Regions from separate parts of the Streptomyces sp. NBC_01476 genome, predicted to be linked through region 2. Evidence: riboswitches for the same ligand, from Rfam matches in the RefSeq annotation. Region 2 holds a riboswitch; each other region holds the start of a gene.
What was found. A riboswitch is a leader RNA that binds a small molecule or an ion and turns the genes downstream of it on or off. The one in region 2 is predicted to bind S-adenosylmethionine.

Region 1 (4,795 bases), 3.7 Mb from region 2:
GAACTCGGCGGCGCTGACCTGCTGTTCAACAACGCGGGCGTCATGCTCCCGGCGCCGGTCGAGGAGCTGCGCACCGACCAGTGGCAGCACCAGATCGACCTGAACATCACCGGGCTGATGAACGTGATCGGCGCGTTCGTGCCGCAGCTGGTCACGAGCGCCGGCGAGCGCGGTGTGGCCGACCTGATCAACACCTCCTCGATCGCCGCGCAGAACATCTTTCCCAACTTCGCGGTCTACTCCGGCACCAAGGCGTACGTGACCCACCTCTCCCGCCACCTGCGGACCGAGCTGGGACCGAAGAACGTCCGGGTCGCGGCGATCGAGCCGGGCATCGTCGGCACCGAACTGCAGAGCCACGTCACCGACGCCGGCGCCCTGGAATGGCTCGACGGGTCGAAGGAGACGGTGGACTGGCTCACCCCGCAGGACATCGCCAGGACCATCGGCTTCATCGCCGCCCTGCCGCCCCGGGTCAACCTCCAGCAGGTCACCATCATGCCCACCGGGCAGACCGGCTGACGCTCGCGCGGCGCGCGCCCCGCTCAGGGCGCGCGCCCGAAGTCGACCCGCGGGGTCGGCCGGAACTCCGTCCCCCGCAGCGGCTCGTCGCCCACCAGCCGTTTGGCGAAGGGCAGCGGCCCGCCCAGGGACTCCGGGTCGGCGGTGAGGTCGAAGAGCGCTGTGTAACCGGTCGTCAGATAGAGCCCCCTGGCCTCCGGCTGGCGCGGTCCGGTGGTGAGATAGACTCGCTGGTAGCCGGCCGCGGTGGCGGCCCGCTCCAGCTCCGCGACGACCCGCCGGGCCAGCCCCTCGCGGCGGTGGCCGCTGTGCGTCCAGATCCTTTTGAGCTCGGCGGTCTGTTCGTCGTAGCGGCGGTAGGCCCCGCCGGCCACCGGTTCGCCGTCCCGCAGCAGCAGGAGCAGCAGCCCGCCGTGCTCCGGTTCGAACTCCTGTGCAGGGTAGCGCGCCAGTTCCCGTCCAGCGCCGCCGAGCGAGGGGTAGCGGGTGCTGTACTCGTGCTCCAGTTCCCGCAGCAGCGGCTGGGTGAGCGGATCGGTGAGCGTCGCCGTCCGTACCTCGTAACGCGGTGTGGTGGTGGTCACCGGCCGGTCCCCTCCGCGTCACGCTTGGCGACCTCCGCACGGACCAGCGGGATGACATGGCGGCCGAAGTCGATGGCGTCCCCCAGCAGGTCGTAGCCGCGGGCGGAGATGATGTCCACGCCGATGTCGTAGTAGTCCAGCAGGGCCTGTGCCACCGTCTCCGGGGTGCCGACCAGGGCGTTGGAGTTGCCCGCTCCGCCGGTCGCGGCGGCGGTGGGGGTCCACAGCGCACGGTCGAAGCGCTCGCCCTGCTCCGCGATCGCGATCAGCCGCTGCGAGCCGGAGTTCTGCGGCTGGTCGCCGCCGCGGCGCGTCCACGCCCCGGACGCCCGGCGCTCCTGGATGGCGGCGACCGTGCGGTGCGCCTTCTCCCAGGCCAGTTCCTCGGTAGGAGCGATGATCGGCCGGAAAGCCGCCTGGATACGTGGCGGGGTGGCGCGTCCGGCGGCGAGCGCCGCCGCCTTCACGGCGTCGATCTGCTGGGCGGTCTCGGCCAGCGGTTCGCCCCACAGCGCGTAGATGTCGGCCACGGCGCCGCCCGCCGCGTAGGCGGCGGGGGAGGAGCCGCCGAAGGAGACGTCCGGGTGGGGCTGCCGCACCGGGAAGACGTCGGAGACGAAGTCGTTGAAACGGTAGTGCTCGCCCTCGTGGTCGAAGGCCTCGTGCTCGGTCCACACCCGCTTGACGATCTCGATGTACTCGCGGGTGCGGCCGTAGCGCTCGTCCTTGGTGAGGAAGTCGCCCTCGCGCTGCTGTTCGTGGTCGTTGCCGCCGGTGATGAAGTGGACGGCGAGCCGGCCCTCGCTGATCTGGTCGAGGGTGGCGAACTCCTTCGCCGCGAAGGTCGGGTACGAGACGTTCGGCCGGTGCGCCAGCAGGATCTGCAGCCGGGCGGTGTTCGCGGCGATGTACGCGGCGGCGGTGCCGGGTTCGGGCGAACCCGACCTGTAGGCGAACAGCACCCGGTCCCAGCCGTGGTCCTCATGGGCACGGGCGAGCTTGAGCGTGTACTCCTTGTCGAAGGACGCCCCGCTGCGCGGGTTGGTCTCGGAGCCGTCGTTGGTGGCGGCGATCCCGAGGAATTCGATGGGCATGATGGGGCCTTTCGGTGCGGTGGGTGGTGGCGTCGGGGGCGCTCGTGGGGGTCTCGGTCCCCTTTCGCCGGTCGCGGGCAGGGCGTCACAGGGCAGAACCGGGCCCGCCGGAGCGGGACCGCAGGGGTCCGCTCGGGTCGGAGATCAGGAGGGATCTCGCGGCGGCGGTGGGCTGCCTACAGGGAGGAGGGGCGCACGGCCGGGCCGTCATGGCGACGGTGCGGCGGATACGGCGGGGGAGGGGCGAAACGGGGGGCGGAGGACCGGTCTCAGCGGACCGGGCGCACCCGGGGACACAGCGCGCTGCTCACCCGGAGCAGATCGACATGGCGCCGCGCGACGCGCAGTTCGAAGGACCCGTACGGGCGGCACACGCTGTCGCAGGGTCGTACCCGCACGTGATCACCTCGCACTCATCCGGCCCGTGGGCCTCGCGCTTACAGGACAGTTCGCTGTCCTGTCGGGTCGTCACCTGGAGCACCCCACCGCGGCGGAGGGTTGCCGGTCAGCGAGCCAGGGCTTGGTGCTGACGCTCATAACCGTGGATCACGCTAACCCCTCGGCGGCTTCCGGGCAATGCCCTCCGGGGCGCCGGAAGCCGCCGCCGTACGAGGGAGCGAGCGCCGGCCGCGTCCGCGGGCCCCTGACGGATCCACCGGACCGGGGGGCCGCGGTTCTGCGCGGTCGCGTTCGCGCGCTCCGGGAGAGGGCTCGCACAAAGCTCGCTGAACGAGCTTCTTTGAGGGCCCCGGACTCCGCCGATCCCGGTCGACTCGGATGTGTGTGTGATATACCGTTTTGATTGTTGTTATCCGCTTTAGGGTGATTCTTGCCCAGGTTCGGACCGGCCGGACGGCGCGACCTGTGGCACTGATCGAATGAGCACCGTATGGACTCTTACCTTCCGCCGGGCGACACCCCCGATCTCGACTTGAACGTGGTCAGCCAGGCGCTCGCGGGTCTGACCCCGAGGCCCGGCACACAGTCACGTGCACAGCCGTGCCGCCCCGCGAACAGCGGCCACAGCGATGGGGAGAAGCCGGTCGAGCCCAAGGACAAGGAGCAGATCCTGGGCGCGATCACGGTCGACCGCGACCTGCGGATCGTCAGTTCCAATCTGGGCCCGCGGTGCTTCGACGGGTTGACCGCCGTCCCGGGAGAACCCTTCGTGGACCTGCTCCCGCCGAGCGACGTGCCGGCGGTCACCCGCCGGCTGCGGCGCGTGGTGGAGACCCGCGACCCCCATGTGGCCCGTGTCCAGCGGATCCCCAAGCCGGACGGCTCTGAACTGATCGTCTCGCTGAGCATTCTGCCGTCCCCGCCGCCGGACGACGGCCTGACCATCTCGTTCATCGACATGGCCCGGCGCTTCCACCTCTACGCCGCCGCCTCGTCCATCGGCACCACCCTCGACGTCGGGGAGACCGCCCGGGCGCTGGCCGCCTCGCTGCTGCCCTGGGGCGACGTCGTGGCGGTCTCGCTCGACTACAACGTCTGGACGGGGGAGCAGGTCGAGGACCGTACCCGGCTGCGGCGCGCCGCCCTCGCCCCCGAGCGGTCCTGGCCCGACGGCTTCCTCACACCGGGCGAGGACCTTCCCCAGCGGGCCCGCGTGTTCCTGGGTCAGGACACGGAGGCCCACGACGTCCAGGGCACCGTCGTACTGCCGGACCGGGCCGCGATCGAGCGGGCGCTGGGCGGGGACCCCAGGCTGCTGAGGGCCCTGGTGCCCATGGAGGGGCCGCTGTGCATGGCCGGCGTTCCGCTGATCGTGGAGGGGCCGGACGGGGAGGCCCCGATCGTGCTGGGCGTCGCGGAGGTGTGGCGGCGCCCGGACGGGCCGCTGGGGCCTTTCGGCGAAGACCTGATCGACATGCAGGAACTGGTCTCCAGAACGGCCGGGCACGTCGACAACGCCCGCCGGCACGAGCGCGAGCACGCCCAGGTCATCGCGCTCCAGCAACGGCTGCTGCCGCCGTCGCCGACCAGCACGATCGAGATCGCCAGCGCCTACGAGCCCACCACCCCCGACAGCGCGGGGGTGGGCGGCGACTGGGTTTCCAGCTTTCCGCTGCCCGGCGGGCGTACCGCCCTGGTGGTCGGCGACGTCGTCGGACACGGCCTCGGCGCGGCGGCGGCCATGGGCCAGCTCAGCATGGAAGCGCGGGCCCATCTGTCGGCCGGCCTGCCGCCGGACGAGGTCCTGGCCCGGCTGGACGAGACGGTGACCCTCCTGGACGACTCCGAGACGGGGCTCGCGGCCGGCTACAGCGCGCTGAACAGCACCTGCTGCATCGTCTGCTACGACCCCGTGGAGAACCGCTGCACCATGAGCAGCGCCGGCCACCTGCCCCCGGTTCTCGTGCACCCCGGCGGCCGGGTGGAGATCATCACCCCGCGCGCCCACCCGGGGCTCGGCACCGCGTTCGTCTCCGATGAGCCCTTCGAGACCACGGAGTTCGGTGCGGAGCCCGGATCACTGGTGGCGCTCTACACCGACGGGCTGGTCGAGAGCACCTCGGCGTCGATCGAGGAGGGCATCGGCACGCTGTCGCGGGCGCTGGCACGCATACGCCCCGGCGACGACCTCAAGGA
Region 2 (4,795 bases):
CCTGCGGACTCCACCGGCACCTCCTTCTACGGTCTCGGCATCCGCGCGTACACCCTCTCCTGCGGCACGCAGGTGTACGGCCACGACGGCATCGTGCAGGGCTACCAGACGTACTCCTACACCACGAAGGACGGCTCCCGGCAGGTCACCGTCTCGGCGAACGCCTCCAACAACGGGGATGTCTTCGCCGCCGAACGGACCGCCCTGGACCCGGTCTTCTGCGGCAGCGCCGCCAAGGCCCCGGCCGCGCGCGCGGCGTCGGGCACCTCCGCCGCCCACACCGAAGAGGAGGAGACCGCCGGCGCCGCGACCAGGCCCCTGCGCAGGTGACCGCCCGGCGGCAGCGGGGCCCGGCCACCCGGGCCCCGCGAGCCGTCGCCGCCGCTACAGCGGGTCACGGCCGGGGGCCCTCCTCGCCCGGTACGGACCGGGTCGTCGCCACCGGCGCGGCCGGGATCTTCTCGCCGGCCTCGATCGCGATCGTCAGCCGGTTCTCGGCCGGCGGCAGCGGGCAGGTGGCCAGGTCGGTGTACGCGCAGGGCAGGTTCGTGGCCCGGTTGAAGTCGATCAGCACCGTGCCGTCCGCGTCGGGCGCGCCGATGGACAGCGCCCGGTTGGCCGCGTAGGTGGTCACGCCGGAGGTGGCGTCGGTGAGCAGCACCAGCAGGCTGCCGGCCCGGCCGTTGAACGCGGTCAGCCGGTGGGTGGCGCCGTCGAGCGTGAACTCGACCTGGCCGGGGGCGTCGTAGACGTGCTGGAGGCCCTCGACGGCCGCGCCCACCGTGGTCGGGCGGGGTGCGTCGAACGGCAGGTAGCGGCCGGTGCGGGCCCAGCGCGGGTCCGGGGCGTAGGTGGGGGTGCCGGTGTAGGCGAGCCGCAGCGCGTTCTCCGGGTGCCGGGGGCGGACGATGTCGTAGCCGCCGCGCTTGGCGACCTCGATCACCGCGTCGCCTGACACCGGGAAGAGGCTGCCCCGCTCCTCGATCACGCCGAAGTCGTGCCGCCCGCGCAGCTCCTGGCCGTCGAGGGTCAGTTCCTCGTCGTCGGAGAGCTCCACCACCACGCCGTCGGCGGTACTCGACCAGGCGCCGGGCGCGTCGGGGAAACGGGTGGGGGTGGCGTCCAGCCAGTGCAGGCCGGTGATGGCGAGGAATCCGTGCGGGTCGGCGCGCACCTTCTCGTGCTGGGCGTGCCACTGCTCCCAGTCCGCGGCGAAGCCGGCGCGGTCGGTCTCTTCTGCTTGTACGGTCATGACGACTCCTTGGGTCGGGGGCGCGGGGGGCGCGCGGGGCAGTGGTGCGGGGTGTTGCCGGGGAGGGCGGGGGTCGGGGCAGGGCACCGGGCGGGCGGCCCTGGCGCGGGCCTTCCGGGAACCCGTTGCGGGCACGCGGTACGGAAGGCCCGGGTGCAGGAAGGCGGTGGGGGACCGGCGCGTGGAGCGCGGCTAGCCGGCGGTGCGCGGCAGCGCGGTGGGCCGGTGGTCAGGCCCCGGTACGGCCGTCGGTACGCCCGGACACAGGGCGCCGGCGACGCGCTGAAGGTCGATGTGCCGCCGGGAGAACGTGGCGACGGAGGGCAGGGACCGTGCACCCTTTTCCCGCACCGCGTCACCTCCCGGTCCCGATGGGCTCGCGCCGTGTCGGGTTCGCACGTGCCGAGCCGTCATCGGCTCCGCCGGGTCGTCACCTGGAGCACCCCGCTCCGCGAGAGGGTTGCCGGTCAGCCTGCCAGGGCCTTGATCGCTGACGCTCATGACCTCCAAGAACGGTAACTCCGCCGCTCACTCGAACACAATCCCCTCCCCCCGCAGGCGACAGGCCCCACCCCCGTGAAGCGCACCCGCGGAAACTTTAGTTCTCCTTCACCGGGCCATTGCCGTGCGCTGGCCGGCCGTGCCGTACACATGATCACGGCGATGCCGTTGCCGGGGGGCTTCCGGTGTGGGGGGACCTCCTCACCCGTCGATCGCGACCCCTTTTGCGTTCTCGACGGGAGAAGTGAGTGACCCGACCTGCTCTGCTGCGGGTGTCAGCGACCCTTGCCGTGCTCTGTGCCACGGTCTCCGGCCTCGGTGCCCTGAGCACCGGCGCGGCGTACGCCGACCCGCCCACCGAGACGGTCGTACCGCCGACCCCGAGCGGCACCCCGCCCCCGGACCTGGTCGTCTTCGCCGGTCCGGGCGGGTTCCTGCACCACGTGGGAGGCCAGGCCGCCTACGTCTGGACGAAGTTCTCCGGCGGTGACGTACCGGTCGCCGGCATTCCCGCCGGCGGTGTCGGCCAGTCCGGCGCGGATGCCGACATCGTCTCCACGTCCGTCACCGGCGGCGTCCAGTTGCAGGACATGGACACCGGCACCACCACGGTCGTGAAGCCGCCCACCGGGGACCAGTTCCTCGGCACGTTCGGCTCCCACGTCCTCACCTACACCAGGGCCGCCAACGGTTCCGTCGGCACGCTGCACATCCTGGGCACGGCGGACGGGCAGCAGACGCAGCTCTCCGCCACCGGCTGGCCGGCCGGCGTCTCCGTCGCCACGCGCGCCGCCGCGGGCGACGCGGACACCGTCCTGATGCGGTACTCGGACGCGAGCGGGACCGGGCTGGCCCTGGTCGACCTGGACACCGGTCGGGTGACGCCCGTCTTCAGCGGGCTGACCAGCATCTTCAAGGTCGTCCTGACGGACAAGTACGTCGGCTGGTACAACACTTCCTCACCGGCGGTGCTGCACCTGCGGGACCGCTCCGACCCCGGCGCCGCGGAGACGACCGTCCCGGTGCCGGCGCCCCCGCTGCCCAGCGGCGCGCTGGCGACGGTCTTCCAGCTGGCGATCGCCGGGAACTCCGTACTGGCCGACGACGACGTGGACTACTCGCAGGGCACGCCCCCGGCCGGCTCCCAACTGGGCTCGACGCTCTATCAGTTCCCGCTGTCCGGCGGTCCGTTGACCACTCTGGTCGGGCACGTGGCCTCCGCGACGCTCCAGCAGGAGTCCGACCGGGTACTGGTGGTGGGCGGCTCGTCGGCCGCCGACTGGGCAGCCCGGGTGCTGACGGCCGGCGCCGACGGCACCGCGGTGGCGACCGTCGTGCACCCCGAGCCGGCGCTTCCGGAGTCCGTCACGGGGCTCGCGGTGGCCAGGGGCCGGCTCTACACCATCGAGAACGCCGACTCGGGCGCCCAGTCGCTCGCCACCCGCACCGTCACCTGGGGTGCCACGCCGTCCTACGGCGCCAGGACGGAGATCGGCACCCCGGCCGCGGTGTCCGACTGCTCCACGCAGGACACCTGCGCGCCACCGCTCGCCACCGGCGACGGAGGGATCTCCCAACTCGCCCGCACCACCGGCCCGTCGGGGGACGAGGTCACCGTGCAGCGGGGCGCGGCAGCGGACTACACCGTGGTGCCCGCGCTGGCGTCCGGCGCCGGTACCGGCGCGCTGACCGGCGGCAGCCTCGTCGACTCCGACGGCTCCTGGGTCGTCTACGACAGCGCCGACGGCCGGCAGTTCATCGGGACCTCTCCCGCGGCCGGGATGGCGGGCAACGTCCGGCTGATCCGCCAGACCACCGGCGCCGCGCTCTCCGGCTCGTACCTGTGGGCCTCCGACGGGGCAGCCGGCGCCCTCAGCCGGATCGACCTGAACACCGGGCAGACCCTCCAGACCGTCGACACCGGTGCCCCCTGCGCGCCGACGGAGCTGCAGAGCGCCGTCGACCGCTGGATCTACTGGTCCTGCGGTGCCGCCGGCCCCGCCGGCGTCCTGGACCTGACGACCGGCAAGGACATCGCCGTCCCCTCCGGCGCGGCGCAGCTCGGCGACGGCTATCTGGTCCGGCACGACACCGCCGCCGGGAAACTGGAGCTGACCGACATCCACACCGGCGCCGCCGTCACCACCGACCTGGCCACGCTGCCCGCAGGACCGGTCCCCGACGACCGCCGGGTGACGTGGACGGTCGACAAGTACAGCGGCGGTATCGCCTACGTCGACGCGCAGAACAACGTCCACCTGGTCGACCCGCACATCCCGGCCTCCGCCGCGCTGCCCGGCGCCGGCCAGTCCCTGCTGCCCGGGGAGCGGATCACCGCCGGGCACAGCGTCAGCAGTGCGTCGGCGACGCTGACCGTGCGGAGCGACGGCAACCTGGTGGAGACCCTCAGGACCGGCGGCGGCGCGAGCGGTCCGGTGATCTGGACCAGCGGCAGCTCCGGCCACCCCGGCGCGTACGCGGTGCTCCAGAGCGACGGCAATCTGGTGGTCTACGCCGCGGGCGGCGGTGCGGCCACCGGCGGCGCCCTGTGGTCGTCCCGCACCTACGGTCACCCCGGCGCGTACGCGGTGCTGCAGGACGACGGCGGCCTCGCGGTCCAGCTCCCCGGCGGCGGGGGCGTCGCCTGGAGCAGCGGATCGGCCGCCCGGCCGCAGACCATCGCTTCCGGCACGCTGCTGAAGCCCTACGGGTGGACCCAGGGCCGCTACACGCTCCTGGTCATGCAGGCGGACGGCAACTTCGTCATGTACCGCAAGCGCGACGGAAAGGCCATCTGGTCCACCGGTACGTACGGTCACGCGGGCGCGTACGCGGACATGCAGAGCGACGGCAATCTGGTGGTCTACGGCCCCGGTGGCGGTCCGTCCACCGGCGGCGCCCTCTGGTCGACCGGCACGTACGGTCACGCCGGGGCGTACGCGGACATGCAGGACGACGGCAATCTGGTGGTCTACCGCGCGGGCGGCGGGACGTCCACCGGCGGTGCCCTCTGGTCGACCGGCACTTACCACACCGCTCCCT
Region 3 (4,795 bases), 4.1 Mb from region 2:
GCGGCCTGCTTCTTCGGCACCCCGTGCACGGCGATCGGGGCCTCGACGATGTTCTCCACCACGGTGAGGTGCGGGAAGAGGTTGAACTGCTGGAAGACCATGCCGACCCGGGCGCGCTGCCGGGTGATCGACCGGTGTCCCAGTTCATGCAGCCGGCCGTCCTGGTGCCGGTAGCCGATGATCTCGCCGCCCACCTCGACGAATCCGCCGTCGGGACGCTCCAGGTGGTTGATGCTGCGCAGCAGGGTGGACTTGCCGGAGCCCGAAGGCCCGAGCAGCACGGTGACTTCGCCCTGGCGCACATCCAGGTCGACACCGTCCAGGACCAGATGTGTGCCGAAGCTCTTGCGCAGTCCCCTGATCCGTACCAGGGGGTCGGTGGCCACGGTCGTCATGAGATGCCCGCCAGTTCGTTGCCGGTCCTGCCGAGCAGCGGCACATTGCCCCGGAAGAGCTCCCGGAAGCTCCTCCTGCCACCGCGGTTGCTGCCGCGGGCGTAGTAGCGCTCGACGAAGAACTGCCCGATCGAGAGCAGCGTGGTGAGGATGATGTACCAGAGCGTCGCCACCAGGAGCAGCGGGATGATCAGGTAGTTCTGGTTGTAGATCAACTGCGAGGAGTAGAGCAGGTCCTGCACCGCGATGACGCTCACGATCGAGGTCGCCTTGAGCATCCCGATCAGCAGGTTGCCCGAGGCCGGCACGATGGCCGGCATCGCCTGCGGCAGCACGATCCTGCGGAAGATCCGCGCGTTCCCGAGGCCGAGCGCCTGGGCGGCCTCGGTCTGGCCGTGGTCGACGGACAGGATGCCGCCGCGGACGATCTCCGAGGAGAAGGCCGCGACATCCAGGCTGAGTCCCACGTACGCGGCGAGGATGCCGCTGAACAGATGGGCCGTCCGCACCGTGACGAATTCGCTGCCGAACGGGATGCCGAGCGACAACTGCGGGTAGAGCGAGGCGAGTTCGTACCAGAAGAGCAGCTGCACCAGGGGCGGGACGGAACGTATCAGCCAGACGAAGGCGAAGCTGAGCGAGCTGAGGATCGGGTTGTGCGACAGCCGCATCGCGGCGACGCCGATCCCGAGCAGATAGCCGGTGGCCATCACCGCGGCGGTGAGCCAGAGCGTCAGCTCCAGCCCGTGCACGATCGATCCGTTGAGGAAGTAGTCGCCGACGGTGCCCCACTGGAACCGGTTGTTGGTCAGCACCGTGTTGACCAGCATCGCGAAGAGCACCAGCAGGACGAGGGCCGAGACCCACTGGCCGGGGTGGCGCAGCGGGACCAGCTTCGCGGCGAGCAGTTGCTCGTCGGTGGGGCGGTCGGCGGGGGCCGTGGAGGCGGCGGCAGGCGGCGGTGGCTGCGCGGCGGTCGGGGGCGGTGGTTCCGGCGCGGCGGATTTGCGCGCGGAGGTGTCAGAGCTGCTCATGGTGGTGTGCTTTCCGTCCCATGGGGCGCAGCACCGCGCCGTGGGTCAGCGGCGGGCGGTGTGCGGAGTGCGGGCGTGGCCGGGCGACGGCAGGCGTACGGACATCTCAGCGCTCGCTCGGAGCGCGAGTGCGGTCAACAGACCGGGGACGTCCTCGGACACAGTGCGCTGCTCACCCGGAGCAGGTCGACGTGGCGGCGGGCCACCATGAGCTGAGCGAACCCGCGCGGAAGCGGCGTACCGCTGTTGTCGGTGCGTCGTATCTGCATGCGGATCACCTCGCATCCTCCGGCCCATGGGGCCTCGCGCTTACGGAACGTGACCGTCCCGCCGGGTCGTCACCTGGAGCACCCCACCGCGGACGAGGGTTGCCGGTCAGCCAGCCAGGGCTCAAAGCTGACGCTCATAACCAGGGCATACCGTAACCGCTGGGTCGGCTTTGGGCAATGCCTCAGTATTCGACGGTCCGTCAGCCCGGCCGGTCCGGAGCGGTGGGCCGGCCCCGGGGGCGGGAAAGCGGTCACTGTGTGATCCACAGCCCGTCGACCAGCCATTGTGTTCGACGCCGGTCCGGAGTTACCGTGTGAGCAGGTTATGAGCGTCAGCAACAAGCCCTGGCTGGCTGACCAGCAACCCTCCGACGCGGCGGGGTGCTCCAGGTGACGACCCGGCGGAGCCGAGCCCGGTTTACGCAAGCGCGCGATCGAAGGTGGAGGGGACTGTAGTGCGTCGAGCCATCAGTACCTACTCGCGTCGGCACATCGACCTGCAGCGCATCTCCAGCGCCCTCTGTACGGACATCTGACCGCTCCGCCGTTCCCGCGGCACCGGCTGTCGCCGGCCACGCGGATCCGCTGAGCCCCGCGCATCGCGCGGACCGGTGCCCCGCTGCGTCGCGGCACGCCGTCCCGCGACCGCGCCCCTTCCGCTCTTCGCCCGGCTCCTCCCGAGCCCCCGTCTTCTCCTCCCCTCTTCCCCCCGCCGACGCCGCCCCGGGCCGACCGCCCGGCGCGGGTTCCGTCCGGCATGTCCGCAGCACGGTGGAGCGCCCTCCACCCGAGCAGGAAGCGACCTCCCATGCCTCAGCCGCACCCCGCCCTCCACCTCGCCGTCGCCCTTGACGGCGCCGGGTGGCACCCCGCCGCCTGGCGCGAAACCGACGCCCGGCCCCAAGACCTGTTCACGGCGGCGTACTGGGCCGGCCTGGTCGCCGAGGCCGAGCGCGGCCTGCTGGACTTCGTCACGATCGAGGACTCGCTCGGTCTCCAGTCCGCCGACTACACCGAGCTCGACCAGCGCACCGACCAGGTCCGCGGCCGGCTGGACGCGGTGCAGATCGCCGCCCGGATCGCCCCGCTGACCAGCCACATCGGTCTGATCCCGACGGCTGTGGTCACTCACACCGAGCCTTTCCACCTCTCCAAGGCGATCGCCACGCTCGACTACGTCAGCGGCGGCCGGGCCGGGCTGCGGGTGCAGGTCTCGGCCCGCCCTTACGAGGCGGAACTCTTCGGACGGCGCAGCTTCCCGCCGTTCCGGTTCGAGGACTTCAACACCCCCGAGGTCCAGGCGCTGCTCACCGAGACCTTCGACGAGGCCGCCGATTACGTCGAGGTGGTGCGGCGGCTCTGGGACAGCTGGGAGGACGACGCCGAGATCCGCGACGTCGCGACCGGCCGCTTCATCGACCGGAAGAAGCTGCACTACATCGACTTCGAGGGACCGCGGTTCAGCGTCAAGGGCCCGTCGATCACCCCGCGCCCGCCGCAGGGCCAGCCGATCGTCGCGGCGCTGGCGCACCAGAGCATTCCCTTCCGCCTGGTCGCCCGCTCCACCGATGTCGGTTTCATCACCCCGCGCGACGCCGAGGACGCCCGGGCGATCATCGCCGAGATCCGGGCCGGCCAGGACGAGGCGGGCCGCGCCGGGGAGACGGTGCACGTCTTCGCCGACCTGGTGGTCCTGCTGGACGACACCGACGAGGCGGCCGCCGCCCGCGGCGCGCGGCTGGACGAGCGGGCGGGCGCGGCGTACACCAGCGACGCCCTGGTCTTCGCCGGCACCCCGGCCGGCCTCGCGGACCTGCTGGAGCAGTGGCAGGCGGCCGGGATCACCGGTTTCCGGCTGCGGCCGGCCGCCGTCCCGCACGACCTGGAGCAGATCACCCGCCACCTGGTGCCCGAACTGCGGCGGCGCGGCCTGTTCCGTACCGCGTACGAGGCCGCCACCCTGCGCGGCCTGCTGGGACTCCCCCGCCCGGCGAATCGTTACGCCACCGCTTCCGCCCCGACCACCTCCGCCGTCTGAGCGCCCGCAGAGACCTTAAGGAAGCCCGTCGCATGAGCAAGCCCGTCAAGCAGATCCACCTCGCCGCGCACTTCCCCGGTGTCAACAACACCACCGTGTGGAGCGACCCGGCGGCCGGCAGCCAGATCGACTTCAGCTCCTTCGTCCACCTGGCGAAGACCGCAGAGCGCGCCAAGTTCGACTTCCTCTTCCTCGCCGAGGGCCTGCGGCTGCGGGAACAGGGCGGCGAGATCTACGACCTGGACGTGGTCGGCCGCCCCGACACCTTCACCGTGCTGACCGCGCTCGCCGCCGTCACCGAACGCCTCGGACTCGCCGGGACCATCAACTCCACCTTCAACGAGCCCTACGAGGTGGCCCGCCAGTTCGCCTCCCTCGACCACCTGTCGGCCGGCCGCGCCGCCTGGAACGTCGTCACCTCCTGGGACGAGTTCACCGGGCAGAACTTCCGGCGCGGCGGCTTCCTCGCCCAGGGCGACCGCTACGAGCGGGCCCGGCAGTTCCTGGACGCGACCAAGGTGCTCTTCGACTCCTGGAAGGGCGACGAGATCGTCGCGGACAAGGAGTCCGGTGTCTTCCTTGGCGACCCGGACGCGGGCCGGTTCGACCACCGGGTGACCCAGTTCGACATCCGCGGGCGCTTCAACGTCCCGCGCAGCCCGCAGGGACGGCCGGTGATCTTCCAGGCCGGCGACTCCGAGGAGGGCCGCGAGTTCGCCGCGTCCGCCGCGGACGCGATCTTCACCCGGCACGGCACGCTGGAGGCCGGCCGGGAGTTCTACGCCGACGTCAAGGGCCGGCTGGCCAAGTACGGCCGCTCCCGTGACGAGCTGAAGATCCTGCCCGGGGTGACCTTCGTACTCGGCGACACCGACGCCGAAGCCCAGGAGAAGGCGCTGCTGATCCGCCGGCAGCAGGTCAGCGGCCAGACCGCGATCAAGTTCCTGGAGCAGCTGTGGAACCGCGATCTCAGCGACCACGACCCGGACGGCCCGCTGCCCGAGGTCGACCCGCTGGTCGGCGAGAACACCATCGCCCGGGGCCGGGCCAGCGTCCGGA
Region 4 (4,795 bases), 1.8 Mb from region 2:
TCTTCGGCGACAACGTCGAGAACCGCATGGGCCGGGTCCGCTTCGCCCTCTTCTACGTGACGGCCGGCTACCTGGCCACGTACGGCTTCGCCTTCGGACACAGCGACGACGCACAGAGCCTGGTGGGAGCCTCGGGAGCCATCTCCGGCGCGCTCGGGGCCTACCTCTACCTCTATCCGAAGTCCCGGGTCACCAGTCTCTTCCCGTTCCTGTTCTTCATCCCGCTGCGCTTCCCCGCGTGGATGGTGCTCGGCTTCTGGTTCGTGCTGCAGTGGCTCGCCGCGCAGACCGCCCAGGGGGGTCCCGGTGTGGCCTATCTCGCCCACGTGGTGGGCTTCGCCTTCGGCTTCCTCTGCGCGTGGGTCTGCTACCGGCCCCGGCGTAAGGTGAGGCTCGTCATCACGCCGACCCAGGGAGACATTCAGCCGTGATCACCGCGATCGTGCTCATCAAGACGTCTGTCGACCGCATCCCGGAGATCGCCGAGTCGATCGCCGCGCTCGACAACGTCAGCGAGGTCTACTCGGTGACCGGCAACTACGACCTCGTCGCGCTGGTGCGGGTGGCCCGCCACGACGACCTGGCCGACATCATCCCGGGGCGGATCTCCAAGATCCCGGGCGTGCGGGTGACCGATACGCATGTCGCCTTCCGCACCTACTCCCAGCACGACCTGGAGGCCGCGTTCGCCATCGGGCTGGACGCGTAGCCCGCAGCGCGGCCGGGAGAGCCGGTCCCCTTCCCGCCCGGCTGTCCCGATCGCCGGGCGGGTCCGTCTTTCACGTGTTCCCCGTGTCCTACCGGGGTGTCCTACCGGGCCGGTACGCAGCGGCCGTTCTCGGTGCGGTAGGTCCACTGGGCGCCGGTGCGGACGAGGGTGGTGACCGCCGCGAGGAACCGGGTGATGTGCTCGTCCGGGGTGCCGGCGCCGAAGCTGACGCGGATGGCGTTGAGCGCACGCTCGCCGGGGGCCGCGTCGGGGGCGCCGCAGGCACCCGGCTCGTCGGGCTCGGCGTCGAGGAGGGTGCGGACCAGCGGGTGCGCGCAGAAGAGCCCGTCGCGGACCCCGATGCCGTACTCCGCGGAGAGCGCCGCGGCGAAGTGCGAGCTGTTCCAGCCCTGGACGACGAAGGAGAGGACGCCGACCCGCTCGGAGTGCTCACCGAAGAGCGACAGGACCCGCACCTCGGGGATGCCCGCGAGCCCTTCCCGCAGCCGGCCGAGCAACTGCCGCTCCCGGGCCACCAGACGGTCGAAGCCCGCCTCGGTGAGGGCCCGGCAGGCGGCCGCGATCGCGTAGGCGCCGATCACATTGGGCGACCCGGCCTCGTGCCGGGCGGCGACCGAGGTGTGCCACTCGACGTCCAGCGTGCCGTCGGCCCGCCGGGCGACCTTCCGGGTGGCGCCGCCGCCCGCCAGGTACGGCTCGGCCTCGCGCAGCCAGTCCGGGCGCCCGGCCAGCACACCGGCGCCGAAGGGCGCGTAGAGCTTGTGCCCGGAGAAGGCGACCCAGTCCACGTCGAGCGCGGCGATGTCGACCGGGTGGTGCGGAGCGAGCTGCGCCGCGTCGAGCACGATCCGGGCGCCGTGCCGGTGCGCGGCGGCGGCCAGCTTCCGCACCGGCCACACCTCGCCGGTCACATTGGACGCCCCGGTGACGCACACCAGCTTGGGCCCCTTGGGGGCGCCGTGCAGGGCCACATCGAGCGCGGCGACCGCCTGCTCGGGAGTCCGCGGCGCCGCCAGCCAGGTGACCTGAGCGCCTTCCGCCCGCTGCCACGGGAGCAGCGACGCGTGGTGCTCGGTGTCGAAGACGTAGACCTGCGTTCCGGCCGGCAGCACCGACGCCAGCAGGTTGAGCGAGTCGGTGGTGGAGCGGGTGAAGATGACCTCGTCGTCGGGGCGACAGCCGAGGAACTCCGCGACGGTCGCCCGGCTCTGCTCGAAGAGGTCGGTGGACAGCTGCGACAGATAGCCCGCACCGCGGTGCACACTGCCGTAGTAGGGCGCGTACGCGGCCACGTCGTCCCACACCCGCTGGAGCGCCGGTGCGCTCGCCGCGTAGTCAAGGGCCGCATACGTGACCTCGCCGCCCGTCACCAGCGGGACCCGAACGTCCCGTCCCAGCACCGGCAGCGGCGTACACACGTCCGCCTCGGCGGAGGGGGTGACGGCGGCAGTGGCGGTGGCAGGGCTGATCACTGTCATGACAGAGCTCCCGAAGTCCGGCTTGCTGAGAGCCTTGCTTGCTCACAGCCTGGTCCTCACCCGGGGCACCCCACCACGGACGGAGGGTTGCCGGACAGCGAGCCGGGGCCTTGACGCTGTCACTCGTGACCTGCGGAGAATTCTGCCACAGACGCGCGAACGCGCAAGACGCCGTCCATCAAGCGGACGGCGTCCCGCACACCTGATACCGGCTCGGCTCAGACGTTGCTCGCGGCCACCCAGCGGTCGAGCGCCGCGGCGGCCTCGCCCGAGTCGATGGAGTGCGCGGCCTGTTCGAGGCGGGCCGCGATCTGCTCCTCCAGCGTGCCCTGCCCCGGGTTCAGCGCCACCAGCGCGGCGGCCGAGTTGAGCAGCACCGCGTCCCGTACCGGCCCGGTCTCCCCGGCGAGCAGCCGGCGGGCCACATCGGCGTTGTAGGCCGCGTCGGCGCCCCGCAGCGCCTCCACCGGCACCAGGCCGATGCCGACGTCGCGGGGGTCGAAGGCGCGCTGCTCGACCTTGCCGTCGCGGACCACCCACACCTGGGAGGTGGCGGTGGTGGTCAGCTCGTCCAGGCCGTCGTCGCCGCGGAACACCAGGGCGGAGGAGCCGCGTTCGGCGAGCACGCCGGCGAGGATCGGTGCCATCCGCGGGTCGGCGACCCCGGTGGCCTGGGCCCGTACCCGGGCCGGGTTGGTCAGCGGGCCGAGGAAGTTGAAGGTGGTGGCGACGCCCAACTCGGCCCGGGCGGTGGCCACATGACGCAGCGCCGGGTGGAACTTCACCGCGAAGCAGAAGGTGATGCCGGCCTCGGCGGCCACCTCGGCGACGCGCTCCGGAGTGAGCTGCAGATTGACGCCGAGCTTCTCCAGCACGTCGGAGGCGCCGCTGGCGGAGGAGGCGGCGCGGTTGCCGTGCTTGACGACCTTGGCGCCGGTGCCGGCCACCACGATCGCGGACATGGTGGAGATGTTGACCGTCTTGGCCCGGTCGCCGCCGGTGCCGACGATGTCCACGCTGGGGCCGGGGACCTCGATGGTGTTGGCGTGCTCGTACATCGCCCGCACCATGCCGATGACCTCGTCCACGGTCTCGCCCTTGGCCCGCAGGGCGATGGCGAACCCGGCGATCTGCACGTCGGTGGCTTCGCCGCGCATGATCCGGTCCATCGCCCAGGCGGTGTCCCCCGCGGTCAGATCCTCGCCGGCCAGCAGGGAGCTCAGCACGTCGGGCCAGGAGCGGGGGCCTCCGGCGGGGGTCTCAGTGCTCATGGTCACGCTCCTGGAAAAGGGTCACCCTCTGGCAGGGTGCAGCCTATCGGGGCGGCAGCCCCGTCCAACCGGTGACTCGGTGCCGCTGCGTCGTGGCCGGCCGCGCAGTTCCCCGCGCCCCTTCGGGGCACGTTCCCGCACCGCCCCCCGGAACGTAAGGGCCCCGTCCGAGGGTCGGACGGGGCCCTTACGGGTGGGGCGGGAACGCTAGTGGTGACCGTGCCCCGAGGTGATCTCCTCGTACTCCTCGGCCGTCGGCTTCGGAATCTGGCTGTGCTCCCCGTAGAACCCCTTGGAAAGCTTCGCCTGCGCCTTGGCGACCGGGCTGAGCTTGCGCTCCACCCCGTTCTCGTCGACCTCGGGTCCTGGGTCGATCGGCTTCGGCTGGACGTGGGCGGTGAGCACGTGCAACTGCTGCTGCGACAGCGGCTCGTGCACCTCGATGAACTCACCGTGCGGCAGCCGCTTGATGATGCCGGTCTCCCGCCCGTGCAGCACCTTGTCGCGGTCGCGCCGCTGCAGCCCCAGACAGATCCGCTTGGTGACCCAGAACGCCAGTACCGGCAGCACGAAGAAGCCGACCCGGACGAACCAGGTGATCGCGTTGATCGACAAGTGGAAGTGCGTGGCGAACAGGTCGTTGCCACCACCGATCAGCAGCACGAAGTAGACCGTCAGCCAGGCCACACCGAAGCCGGTCCGCACCGGGCGGTTCCGCGGCCGGTCCAGCAGATGGTGCTCCCGCTTGTCGCCGGTCACCCACGACTCGATGAACGGGTAGACCGCGATGGCCACCATCACCAGCGGGAAGATCATCAGCGGGATGAAGACGCCGAGGACCAGCGTGTGGCCCCAGCCTCTGATCTCCCAGCCGGGCATCACCCGGATCAGGCCCTCGGAGAAGCCCATGTACCAGTCGGGCTGTGCTCCGGTGGACACCTGGTCCGGCCGGTACGGGCCCATCGTCCAGATCGGGTTGATGGTGGCGACCGCCGCGATGGCGGCGATGACACCGAAGACCACGAAGAAGAAGCCGCCCGCCTTGGCCATGTAGATCGGCAGCAGCGGGGTGCCGACGACGTTCTTCTCGGTCTTGCCGGCACCCGGGAACTGGGTGTGCTTGTGGAAGAAGACCAGGATCAGGTGGGCGACCAGCAGGCCGGCCATCAGACCTGGCAGCAGCAGGATGTGCACCGAGTAGAACCGCGACACGAAGTCGTGGCCGGGGAACTCGCCGCCGAAGAGGAACATCGACAGATACGTGCCGACGATCGGCGTGGAGAGGACCGCGCCCTCCATGAACCGCACACCGGTGC

Region 1: linked by a shared signal. The riboswitch ahead of OG552_RS32885 (putative leader peptide) and the one ahead of OG552_RS36430 (putative leader peptide) in region 2 are both predicted to bind S-adenosylmethionine.
Region 3: linked by a shared signal. The riboswitch ahead of OG552_RS34465 (putative leader peptide) and the one ahead of OG552_RS36430 (putative leader peptide) in region 2 are both predicted to bind S-adenosylmethionine.
Region 4: linked by a shared signal. The riboswitch ahead of OG552_RS08735 (aminotransferase class V-fold PLP-dependent enzyme) and the one ahead of OG552_RS36430 (putative leader peptide) in region 2 are both predicted to bind S-adenosylmethionine.

Annotation. Positions count from the first base shown of each region.
Region 1 is NZ_CP109446.1:7,557,194-7,561,988, forward strand. It holds gene OG552_RS32870 (SDR family oxidoreductase) at 1-522, shown strand, start outside; gene OG552_RS32875 (GNAT family N-acetyltransferase) at 546-1,106, opposite strand; gene OG552_RS32880 (LLM class flavin-dependent oxidoreductase) at 1,103-2,200, opposite strand; gene OG552_RS32885 (putative leader peptide) at 2,470-2,598, opposite strand; SAM riboswitch class IV at 2,629-2,741, opposite strand; gene OG552_RS32890 (ATP-binding SpoIIE family protein phosphatase) at 3,090-4,795, shown strand, end outside.
Region 2 is NZ_CP109446.1:3,833,974-3,838,768, reverse strand. It holds gene OG552_RS16695 (serine hydrolase domain-containing protein) at 1-330, shown strand, start outside; gene OG552_RS16690 (DUF1684 domain-containing protein) at 395-1,252, opposite strand; gene OG552_RS36430 (putative leader peptide) at 1,445-1,666, opposite strand; SAM riboswitch class IV at 1,643-1,757, opposite strand; gene OG552_RS16685 (hypothetical protein) at 2,002-4,795, shown strand, end outside.
Region 3 is NZ_CP109446.1:7,943,815-7,948,609, reverse strand. It holds gene OG552_RS34480 (amino acid ABC transporter ATP-binding protein) at 1-395, opposite strand, end outside; gene OG552_RS34475 (amino acid ABC transporter permease) at 392-1,429, opposite strand; gene OG552_RS34470 (putative leader peptide) at 1,564-1,698, opposite strand; SAM riboswitch class IV at 1,730-1,840, opposite strand; SAM riboswitch class IV at 2,020-2,133, shown strand; gene OG552_RS34465 (putative leader peptide) at 2,139-2,234, shown strand; gene OG552_RS34460 (LLM class flavin-dependent oxidoreductase) at 2,507-3,736, shown strand; gene OG552_RS34455 (NtaA/DmoA family FMN-dependent monooxygenase) at 3,769-4,795, shown strand, end outside.
Region 4 is NZ_CP109446.1:1,998,990-2,003,784, forward strand. It holds gene OG552_RS08725 (rhomboid family intramembrane serine protease) at 1-431, shown strand, start outside; gene OG552_RS08730 (Lrp/AsnC family transcriptional regulator) at 428-709, shown strand; gene OG552_RS08735 (aminotransferase class V-fold PLP-dependent enzyme) at 811-2,208, opposite strand; SAM riboswitch class IV at 2,222-2,339, opposite strand; gene trpD (anthranilate phosphoribosyltransferase) at 2,427-3,479, opposite strand; gene qcrB (cytochrome bc1 complex cytochrome b subunit) at 3,687-4,795, opposite strand, start outside.